Regions from separate parts of the Streptomyces sp. NPDC000229 genome, predicted to be linked through region 1. Evidence: riboswitches for the same ligand, from Rfam matches in the RefSeq annotation. Region 1 holds a riboswitch; the other holds the start of a gene.
The links. Region 1 has a riboswitch for cyclic di-AMP ahead of ABT360_RS09900 (M23 family metallopeptidase). Riboswitches for the same ligand answer to the same signal wherever they lie in the genome.

Region 1 (5,534 bases):
CTCCTCGTCCCAGCGGCCGTAGTAGAAGGGTGCGACGGCCTGCCACGAGTCGGTGGTCGCCTTCCCGGCGACGATCGACTCCAGGGCCGCGTACGCCGCCGGGAACCACGGCTCGTCCCGGCGGAGTCCGGCCGTCTCCAGTCGGTCGTCCCCGGTGATGGTGACACCGACGGCCATGACGCTCGGCGTGATCAGCGCGAGCCTGCCGATGTGTTCCGGGTACCGGGTCGCGTACAGCACCGCCAGGTTGGCGCCGGCCGAGTGCGCGAGCAGGTCCGTCCGGTCGAGGCCGAGGTGCCGTCGCAGGGCTTCGACGTCATCGACGAGCCGGTCGCAGCGGTAGGAGCCGGTGTCGTCCGGTATCGCCGACCGACCCGTGCCCCGGAGGTCCAGCATGATCAGCCGCCGGTGCGCGGAGAGGCCGCCGAGGTCACCGAGGTAGACCGAGTCCTGCATCGGCCCGCCGGGCAGGCAGATCAGAGGTGGGCCGTCCCCGGACACCTGATAGGCGAGGCGGGTGCCGTCATGGGCTGAGAAGGTGGGCATGGTCGTGACCATGTCACCGCATGGCGGGCCGCGGCAATGGGTGCCGCCCGGCCCCGGGAGGGAGCACCCCTGTGGCCGTTTTGTCCCCTCGGGGTGGCTGCCAGGGATATTGGTTAGGGATCGTGCGCCGGATGGCGTAGGGTGGTGTTCACCGACGCGGGGTGGAGCAGCTCGGTAGCTCGCTGGGCTCATAACCCAGAGGTCGCAGGTTCAAATCCTGTCCCCGCTACTGAAGACGAAGGCCCGGTGCATTGCGCACCGGGCCTTCGTCGTGCCCGGACCGGGGCCGGGGGTCGCCCGGTCGGCGGATGGCGAGTCGCCGCGCGGCGCGGCTCCGGCCAGCCTGGGTGGGGCGCGGTACCGTCCGCAGCCGTGGGCGGACCGGGCAGGAGACCAGTGGTGGGGCAACGGGTGCGGGACGGCGGTGACGGGCGGGAGGGTGCTCCGCGGGCCCGGAGGTTCGTCCGCGCCCTGCCCGCGCTGCTGATCGCGGGGGGTGTGGCGTACGACATGCTCACCCCGCCGCGCTTCACCGCCGTACCGCTGTTCGCCGCCGCCCCGCTCGTCGCGGCGCCGCTGTTCGCCGCGCGGACGACACTGCTGTCCGGTCTCTTCGCCGTGCTGGCCATGCTGGGCCTGCACCTGGGCAACGGCACGCTGGGCGAGGCGCAGACCATCACCGAGATCCTCACCGTGGCGGTGGTCGCCGTGCTCGCGCTGCTGATCAACCGGGTCGTGCGGCGCAGTGGTGAGCGGCTCGCCTCGGCGCGGGTGATCGCCGAGACCGCGCAGCGGGCGGTGCTGCCGACGCCCGCCGAGCGGATCGGCGGGCTGCAGGTGGCGGCGCGGTACGAGGCGGCGCAGGCGGACGCGTTCATCGGGGGCGACCTCTTCGCCGTGCAGGACACCCCGTACGGGGTGCGGCTGGTGGTGGGGGACGTACGCGGGAAGGGCATGGGCGCGGTCGAGGCGGTGGCGGTGGTCATCGGGGCGTTCCGCGAGGCGGCCGAGCAGGAGAGCTCCCTGGAGGGCGTGGCGCAGCGGCTGGAGCGGGCGCTGGCCCGGGAGGGGACGCGGCGGGACGGCCTGGACGTCTTCGAGGGGTTCACCACCGCGGTGCTGGCGGAGATCCCGCGCGGGGAGGCCGTGGTGCGCGTGGTGGACCGGGGGCACCCCGAGCCGCTGATGCTGTACGCGGACGGGCGGGTCGAGCTGCTGGAGCAGGCCGAGCCCGCGCTGCCGCTGGGCATGGCGGACCTGGGGACATGGCCGGACCGGGCGTACGAGGTGCCGTACCCGGCGGGAGCGACGCTGCTCCTCTACACGGACGGGCTCTCGGAGGCGCGGGACGCGGCGGGGGTCTTCTACGACCCGGTCGCGCGGCTCGCGGGGCGGCTCTTCCCGGGGCCCGACGCGGTGCTGGACGCGCTGGTGAGCGACGTACGGCGGCATACGGGCGGCGGGGCGACCGACGACCTGGCGCTGCTGGCGGTCAGCCGGCCGGCCCAGGGGCAGCCGGAGCGGCGCCGGACGGTTCCGGTCGTACCGTAGCGGCGTCCCGGCCGCCGGTACGGTGCGTAGTCGACGAGTGTCATTGCGCAGAGCATTTGACATGCCGTCAGAATCACGGTGGCCGGTGAATGTTTCTGGTCTGCGGTCAACTCGCCCGGTTCTGCCCGGTTGTCAACCGGTACGTCCCGGGCCCGTGTGGTTAATGATCAGTAGGAACGGCTTGGAATCCGGAGCCCCCGTCTATTAACGTTCGATAACGCAGCGCGGTCGTCCCAGCCGTCGCCAGACGGCACCGCGCGCGTGCGCCGAATTCCGCAAGGGAACCGGGGAACCACCACCTTGGGGTGAATCGGGCCGAAGTGGGCCCGTAGGAGACCTTCCTGCTCCGAACCCGTCAGCTAACCCGGTAGGCGAGAAGGAAGGAAAGGAGTGCGCCTCCGTGGCGTCCAACAGGCCTGCCCCCGAAGCTCCGTACGGCTCGATCGCCTCGTTCAACTCTTCGGGTGTCCCGGACGCCGCACCCGTAAACGGGCAGCAGTGGGAAGAATGGAATCCCACCGAGGAAACCGTCCGCCCCGTCCGCGGCCGGCACCGCGTGGCCAAGCAGCGCGGCGGACTCGCCCGTAGCTCCACCGTCCTCGGCGTGGGCGTCATCGCGGCGGTCGGCGCGGGCGGCATGGCCACCGCGCAGGACAAGCCGGCGGTCTCCATATCCCTGCCGGACGTCGTCACGGACAACCTGCCGGACGCCCAGTCCCTGCCCGGCATCGGCTCCCTGATGTCCGACGACTCGGACTCCGGTGACTCCGGCGAGACGGACACGCCGGACAGCGGGCCGCTCACCACCGCGTCCCTCACCGGCACCGCCGACGCCACCGGACAGCAGAACAGCGGCGCGGACGCGGGCGAGGCGCTGCGCGCCCGCATCCTCCAGCAGGCCGAGCAGCAGCAGGCCTCCGCCGACGCCGAGGCGAAGGCGGCCGCCGAGACGGCCGCCGCCGAGCAGGCCGCCGCCGAGGCCAAGGCGCAAGCGACCGCCGCCGAGAAGCAGGCCGCCGAGCAGGCCGCCGAGGAGAAGGCGAAGGCCGAGGCCGAGGCCGCCGCCAAGGCGAAGGCCGCGGAGGAGGCCCGGCTGGCCGAACTCGCCGGGAGCTGGTCCCTGCCGACCTCCTCGTACACCATCACCTCCACCTATGGCCAGGCCGGCAACATGTGGTCCTCCGGCTACCACACGGGCCTCGACCTGGCCGCTCCCACGGGCACGCCCGCCAAGGCCGTCCACGGCGGCACCGTCAAGTCGGCCGGATGGTCGGGCTCGTACGGGTACCGCATCGTCCTGGAGTTGGAGGACGGCACGGAGGTCTGGTACTGCCACCTGTCGTCGATGACGGTCGGTGCCGGGCAGAAGGTCGGCACCGGCGAGACCATCGGCCGGGTCGGCGCCACCGGCAATGTGACCGGGCCGCACCTGCACCTGGAGGTGCACACCGCGGGCGGCGACGGGATCGACCCGCTGGCGTGGCTGCGCGGCAAGGGCCTCACCGTCTGAGCGCTCGCCCGGGAACTTCGGACCCCGGCAGCTCTGGCGGCACACCCCCCGACGCCAGGGCTGCCGGTTTCTTCGTCATGTGCGCGGAATATGCAGGTCTGTTGACGCGTTGAGCCGGGCCATGACCTCACTCCGCAAACTGGGCACGTCCGACCTGCACGTCTTCCCCCTCGCCCTCGGCGGCAACGTCTTCGGCTGGACCGCCGACGAGGCGCACTCCTTCGCCGTCCTCGACGCGTACGCGGCCGCCGGCGGCAACTTCGTCGACACGGCCGACAGCTACTCGTCGTGGGCGGCGGGAAACGAGGGCGGTGAGTCCGAGACCATCATCGGCAGGTGGATGGCCGCGCGCGGCAACCGGTCCGACGTCGTGGTCGCCACCAAGGTCGGTGCACACCCGCGGTACAAGGGCCTCAGCCCGGCCACCATCAAGGCCGCGGCCGAGGAGTCGCTGCGGAGGCTCGGTACCGACTACATCGACCTGTACTACACGCACTTCGACGACCCCACCGTGCCGGTCGAGGAGATCGTCACCGCCCTCGACCAGCTGGTGAAGGACGGCAAGGTACGCGCGGTCGCCGCCTCCAACATCTCCGCCGAGCGCCTCCGGGCCTCCCTGGACTTCGCCGAGACCGAGGGCCTGGAGTCGTACGCCGCGCTCCAGCCGCACTACAACCTGGTCTCCCGCGACACCTACGAGGGCACCCTCCTGGACACCGCCGAGCGCGCCGGCCTCGGCGCCGTGCCGTACTCCGCGCTGGCCTCCGGCTTCCTCACCGGCAAGTACCGGCCGGGCGCGCACGTCGACAGCGCGCGGGCCGGGAGCGCTTCCCAGCACCTCCAAAGCGAGCGGGGCCGCAAGGTCCTCGCCGCGCTGGACACCATCGCGGCGGCGCGCGGCGCCGAGACGGCGACCGTGGCCCTGGCGTGGCTCGCCGCCCGCCCGACCGTCGCCGCGCCGCTCGCCTCGGCCCGCACGGTCGAGCAGCTGCCCGCCCTGCTCGCGGTCGCCGGGCTGGAGCTGACGGCCGACGAGCTGGCGACGCTGACGGACGCGTCCGCGTAAGTGTCAGTACCGGTACGGGTTGTAGCCGCCGTAGTTGAGATACGGGGGCGGTGTCCACACCCGGCCGGTGGCCTGCGCGGCGTACGTCAGCGCCGGCCCGGCTATCTCCTTGCGCTGCCACAGGTGGTGCAGCAGCTCCTGCTCGCGCGCCACGAAGTCCGGGCCCGCCGCGCCCCGGCGGGCCCGGTGGCGCAGGAACGCCAGCGACGTCGCGAACGCCTCGTACTCGCCGACCGCGCGGGCCGCCGCCGGGCCGAAGCAGCGCGCCGCGTACCCCCGGGCCAGACCGCGCGCCCGCATCGAGGAGAGCGCGAGAGGCTCGGCGGGTGTGAGCCAGCCCGCCGCGGCGTACGCCGGGAGTTCACCGGATATCGTGCGCAGCTCGCGCTGCCGCGACCAGACCGCCAGCCACGTCAGCAGCCCGAACGAGGGCACCATGAACGCCCCGTACACCGCGTAGAACGCCCACGGCCCGAGTGACGCCGAGCCGTTCCACAGCGCGTGCGTGCCCATCGCCAGGGCCAGCCCCAGCACCGGCAGCGCGACCCGGCGTATCTTCTTGCGGCGAGCGGTGCTCGCGGCGATGCCGAACCCGATGCCGGTGAGCACGGTGAACAGCGGATGCGCGAACGGCGACATCACGATCCGTACGAAGAAGGTCGCGACCGTGACCGATCCGAACCCCGACGTCCCGATCTGCTGGTCCTCCCCGAAGGCGTTGCCGAGATACAGGATGTTCTCGGTGAACGCGAAGCCGGTCGCGGTGAACCCGGCGATGACCACGCCGTCGACGATCCCGGTGAAGTCCCGTCTGCGGAAGACGAAGACGAGCAGCACGGCGGCGGCCTTCGCGCTCTCCTC
Region 2 (5,534 bases), on a different contig from region 1:
TCGACATGCTCGGCGGCTTCGGCGTCATGGGCCTGGGCCGGCACCATCCCGTCGTACGCAAGGCCCTCCACGACGTCCTCGACGCGGAACTCGCCGACCTCACCCGCTTCGACTGCCCGCCGCTGCCGGGGCTGCTCGCCGAGAAGCTGCTGACGTACTCGCCGCACCTGGACCGGGTGTTCTTCTCCAACAGCGGTACGGAGGCGGTGGAGACCGCGCTGAAGTTCGCCCGGTACGCCACCGGCAGACCGCGCGTCCTGTACTGCGCGCACGCCTTCCACGGCCTGACCACCGGCTCCCTCTCCGTCAACGGGGAGAGCTGCTTCCGCGAAGGCTTCGATCCGCTGCTGCCCGACACCGCCGTCGAGCTGGGCGACCCGGCCGCGCTGGAGCGGGAGCTGAAGCGGGGCGATGTGGCCGCCCTGATCGTCGAGCCCGTCCAGGGCAAGGGCGTGCACGAGGCGCCGCCCGGATACCTCCGCGCCGCCCAGGAGCTGCTCCACAAGCACAAGGCGCTGCTCATCGCCGACGAGGTCCAGACCGGCCTCGGACGGACCGGCACCTTCTACGGCTACCAGCACGAGGACGGTGTCGAGCCGGACCTGGTGTGCGTCGCGAAGGCGCTGTCGGGCGGCTATGTGCCGGTCGGCGCCACCCTCGGCAAGGACTGGATCTTCAAGAAGGTGTACTCGGCGATGGACCGGGTCCTCGTCCACTCGGCCAGCTTCGGGTCGAACGCCCAGGCCATGGCGGCCGGGCTCGCGGTCCTGTCCGTCCTGGACGACGAGGAGCTCGTGGCCAACGCCCGGCGGACCGGTGAGCTGCTGAAGTCACGGCTCGCCGCGCTCGTGGACCGCTACGAGCTGCTGCACGAGGTGCGCGGCCGTGGCCTGATGATCGGCATCGAGTTCGGCCGCCCGTCGTCGCTGAGCCTGCGCAGCCGCTGGACGATGCTCCAGGCGGCACGCAAGGGGCTCTTCGCGCAGATGGTCGTGGTGCCGCTGCTGCAACGGCACCGCATCCTCACCCAGGTCTCGGGCGACCGGCTGGAGGTCATCAAGCTGATCCCGCCGCTGATCATCGGAGAGCGGGAGGCCGACCGGTTCGTGGAGGCGTTCACGGCCGTCATGGACGAGGCGCACAGCGGCGGCGGACTGATCTGGGACTTCGGCAGAACGCTGGTGAAGCAGGCCATCGCCAACCGCTGAGCCTTTTTGCCTCTGAGGCAAGAAATTTGCCCGTGAGGGAAGATCCTGGCGCAATGGAGGCATGAGCACTTCCCCCGAAGCCTCTCCGGGCCCGGGGCGGCCACACGTGGCACCGGACAGCGCCTCCGGACCGGCCGATGCGGTGGACGACGCCGCGACGGCCGACCTGGTCCCGGACGTCGCGCCGCAGCTGCGGGCGCTGCGCCGGCGCCGGGGGCTGACCCTGGAGGCCGCGGCGAGGGCCGCCGGGCTCTCCCCGGCCCACCTGTCACGGCTGGAGACCGGCCGCCGCCAGCCCTCGCTGCCGATGCTGCTGGGTCTCGCCCGCATCTACGGTACGACCGTCTCCGAGCTGCTGGGCGAGGTGCCGCCGGAGCACGATCCGATCGTCCGGGGCGGCCGGGCCGAGCCCGCCGAGGCGGACGGCTGGGTCTACCACCAGGCCGGCGGCCCCGGGCGGGCCATGCAGGCGCTGCGCGTCCAGGTTCCGTACGCGACGCGGGACGACCTCGTGCGCGTACACCCGGGGGAGGAGTGGCTGTACGTCCTCGGCGGCCGGGTGCGCCTGGCCCTCGGGGAGGCCGTGCACGTCCTCGACCCCGGGGACAGCGCCCACTTCGACTCGCTGACCCCGCACCGTATCGCCGCGGCCACACGCGGCGGGGCCGAGCTGTTGTTCGTCCACACCCTCATGCAGAGCGCCGCGGCCGACCTGTGCCTCGGCGCGGGCGCGCACCGCCGCTGACCTCGATCGGAGAGATCACCATGTCCCAGGAACGGACGTTCCCCCGAGGGCTCGCCGTCCGGCTGTTCGCCTATCTGGTGGCGGGCCACCTCTTCGCGGCCTTCCTCTACCTGCTGTTCGAGCTCGGGGCCGGCTGAGGCGCGGCTCAGCTCTCGTCGAGGAGACGCTCGCGCAGCCGCTCCCGGGTCTCGGGGCTGAGCTTCAGTCCCTCGGTCAGGTAGCGCTCGGTGGAGCCCCAGGTCTCCTCGATCGTCGAGAAGGCCGCGGTCAGGTACTCGATGCGGGCCTCGAAGAGCGGGCTGAGCAGCTCCATGACCTGCGGCGACATGGCGGCCGGGGAATTGTCGCTGCGGCGCACCTTGTAGCGGCGGCGAGGGTCGTTGGACTTGAGGTAGTCCTCCTCGATCGCCTCGCGCTCGACCCCGACGGCCAGCAGGGAGACCGCTATCGAGAGCCCCGCCCGGTCCTTGCCGGCCGCGCAGTGCATCAGGGCCGGGACGCTGTCCTCGGCGAGCGCGTGGAGCACCCGGCTGTGCTCGGCCGTACGCTCCTTGATGATCATGCGGTACGAGGCCGTCATCCGGGCCGCCGCCTTGCCGTCCGCCAGGATCGAGCGCAGCTGGTCGAGGTCGCCGTCGCGGACCATGGTCCAGAATTCCGCGCCGTCGGCCGGGTCGGAGAGCGGAATGTTCACATTCCGTACGCCCGGCAGCTCCACGTCGGGGCCTTCCAGCTTCTGGTCGGCGGCGTTGCGGAAATCGAAGATCGTGTGGAGCCCGAGGCCCGCCAGGAAGGCGGTGTCCTCGCCCGTGGCGTGCGCGAGGTGGCCGCTGCGGTAGAGCCTGCCGTGCCGCACCCGCCGGCCGTCCACCGTCGGAAGCCCGCCGACGTCACGGAAGTTGCGCACTCCGGTCAGCTCGGGCTCGATCGACGGGACCTGCGGCAGCTGCTGCGTCACGGGGGCTCCTCCGTGTCTGCGGTCGGCGTCGGCCCGCCGACGATGTCGTGGTCCGACGATACGACATTGGTTCGTCCGGCGATCAATCTCCGCGCGCGTCGCACATTCGTTGCCCCTGCCCATGACCGACGACCGGTGATGCGCACGTCACGCCCGTCGGGCCGGGCCGGGCCGACTGCGGACCCGCCGGTGGCGTCCTCGTCACCACCCAGGCTCCTTCTGTCCCACTTCGTTGCGGTTCGTCCGTCCGGGCGTCCGAAGCCCTTCCTCTGGCCGCCATCCGACCGCAACGGTGGAGGGATTGAGGAGAGTCGTCAGAGAATGACGGTTCTGTCCGTATTGGGGGATTGGGTATAACGTGCCCTGGTCGTAAGGGAGATGGTCAGGGCCGCGTGAGCAGCGTCATAACCGTGACCGTCCGTGGCGGGATGCCGTTCGTAATTTCCTTGTACAGAACGGGAATACATGATCCGCAATCCACGGAGGGTGACCGGAATTCCATGGCGGTCGCAGCGCCGGGAATGCCGCGAAGAAAGCAGCGGCTTGTTCACGCCTGCCCCACTCGCTTACGGTCACGGCAATCCGGCCGGACCGCCGAATCCTGCCGCCGGTCGGAATTCGCACCCACCCACGTGTGGCAGGAGCGGGGGACCCAGGTAGTACGCCGACCCCGGAATTCCGGGACCGGCTCGGGGTGAAGTCGCGTCCATGACGCGGCCGGACAACTCCAGTCCGAACCCGACAGCTCACCTCGCAGGCGCCGGAGAGGAAAACGCCATGCCCGCGAAGGGTAAGCACCGCCGTCCCAAGTCCAGCTCCATCACGCGTGGTTTCGTCGCCGCCGGTACCGGTGGCGCCGCCATCGCCCTGCCGCTGCTCGGCGCCACCGGCGCGCACGCCGCGGAGAAGGCCGCCCCGGCCGCCGCTCCGCAGGCCGTCACCGCCGCGGCCACCGCCGCCAAGGCCGCCCCGAAGGCCGCCGCCCCGGCGCAGAAGGCCGCGCCGCGCACGTACACGGTCGTCGCCGGCGACTACCTTTCCAAGATCGCCAAGAACAAGAACGTCAAGGGCGGCTGGCAGAAGCTGTACAAGGACAACCGCCAGGTCATCGGTGAGGACCCGTCCCTGATCCTCCCGGGCATGGAGCTCACCCTCGGTGCCAAGTCCACGGCCGCCCCCGCGAAGGCCGCCCCGGCGAAGCCCAAGGCCGACGACACCCGCGCCGAGAGCCGCGCCTCCCGCTCCGCCGCCAAGGCCGCCGCCCCGGCCCAGTCCGCCCCGAAGACCAGCGGCTCGGGCTTCACCGCCCCGGTCGACGCCGGAGTCACCACGCCCTACCGCGCCTCCGGCTCCAGCTGGTCCTCCGGTTACCACACGGGTGTCGACTTCGCGGCTTCCTCCGGCACCACCGTCAAGGCCGTCGGCGCGGGCACCGTCGTCTCGGCCGGGTGGAGCGGCGCCTACGGCAACGAGGTCGTCATCCAGCACACCGACGGCACCTACTCGCAGTACGCCCACCTCTCCTCGCTGTCCGTCTCCTCCGGCCAGAGCGTGAGCGGCGGTCAGCAGATCGGTCTGTCCGGCTCCACCGGCAACTCCACCGGCCCGCACCTCCACTTCGAGATCCGGACCAGCCCCAGCTACGGTTCGGACATCGACCCGCTGGCCTACCTCCGGAGCCACGGCGTCTCCATCTGACGCCTGCCCCTCGGAGCGCACTCCGCCCGGCACCGCCTCCCGGTGCCGGGCGGAGCCGTATTCCGGCTTGGGTGAATCTTGACCGGTGGCAAACATCACCCACCGTCAACCCCTCCTACGGTCGCGTAGGTCACATCACCGGGTGAAAGATGTGCTCCCGTGGCAGACGATTCGACATTCAGAGACAGTGACGTATTCGGGTCGTACGCGGCGATCGGTGACAGCTTCACCGAGGGCGTCGGAGACCCTGGCCCCGACGGAACGTTCGTCGGCTGGGCGGACCGCCTCGCGGTGCTGCTCGCCGACCGGCTGCCGGAGCCGGAGGAGTTCCGGTACGCCAACCTCGCCGTACGCGGGCGTCTCCTCGACCAGATCGTGGAGGAGCAGGTCCCGCGCGCCAAGGAACTCGCCCCCGACCTCGTGACCTTCTGCGCGGGCGGCAACGACATCATCCGGCCCGGCAGCGACCCGGACGACGTCGCCGAGCGCTTCGAACGGGCCGTCGCCGACCTGACGTCCGCGGTCGGCACGGTCCTGGTGACGACCGGGTTCGACACCCGCACCGTGCCGGTGCTGCGCCGGCTGCGCGGCAAGATCGCCACCTACAACGGACATGTGCGCGCCGTCGCCGACCGGTACGGCTGCCCGGTGCTGGACCTGTGGTCCCTCAAGACCGTGCAGGACAGGCGCGCTTGGGACGCCGACCGGCTGCACCTGTCGCCCGAGGGCCACACGCGCGTCGCCCTCCGGGCCGGCCAGGTCCTCGGCGTGGACGTCCCCGCCGACCCGGACCAGCCCTGGCCGCCGCTGCCGCCGCGCGGCCCCCTCGAACTCCGCCGCGACGACGTCCAGTGGGCGCGCGAGTACCTGGTCCCGTGGATCGGCCGCCGACTGCGCGGCGAATCGTCCGGCGACCACGTCTCGG

Region 2: it holds a riboswitch for cyclic di-AMP, as region 1 does, so the genes downstream of both, ABT360_RS27490 (M23 family metallopeptidase) here and ABT360_RS09900 (M23 family metallopeptidase) in region 1, are expected to answer to the same signal.

The regions. Positions count from the first base shown of each region.
Region 1 covers NZ_JBEPEL010000013.1:15,661-21,194, reverse strand. The annotation lists gene ABT360_RS09915 (alpha/beta fold hydrolase) at 1-546, opposite strand, end outside; tRNA gene ABT360_RS09910 (tRNA-Met) at 702-775, shown strand; gene ABT360_RS09905 (PP2C family protein-serine/threonine phosphatase) at 946-2,097, shown strand; cyclic di-AMP (ydaO/yuaA leader) riboswitch at 2,352-2,486, shown strand; gene ABT360_RS09900 (M23 family metallopeptidase) at 2,498-3,607, shown strand; gene ABT360_RS09895 (aldo/keto reductase) at 3,729-4,673, shown strand; gene ABT360_RS09890 (PrsW family intramembrane metalloprotease) at 4,677-5,534, opposite strand, start outside.
Region 2 covers NZ_JBEPEL010000072.1:2,848-8,381, forward strand. The annotation lists gene ABT360_RS27470 (aspartate aminotransferase family protein) at 1-1,208, shown strand, start outside; gene ABT360_RS27475 (XRE family transcriptional regulator) at 1,270-1,953, shown strand; gene ABT360_RS27480 (DUF6126 family protein) at 1,974-2,090, shown strand; gene ABT360_RS27485 (tyrosine-protein phosphatase) at 2,099-2,911, opposite strand; cyclic di-AMP (ydaO/yuaA leader) riboswitch at 3,523-3,686, shown strand; gene ABT360_RS27490 (M23 family metallopeptidase) at 3,689-4,609, shown strand; gene ABT360_RS27495 (SGNH/GDSL hydrolase family protein) at 4,769-5,534, shown strand, end outside.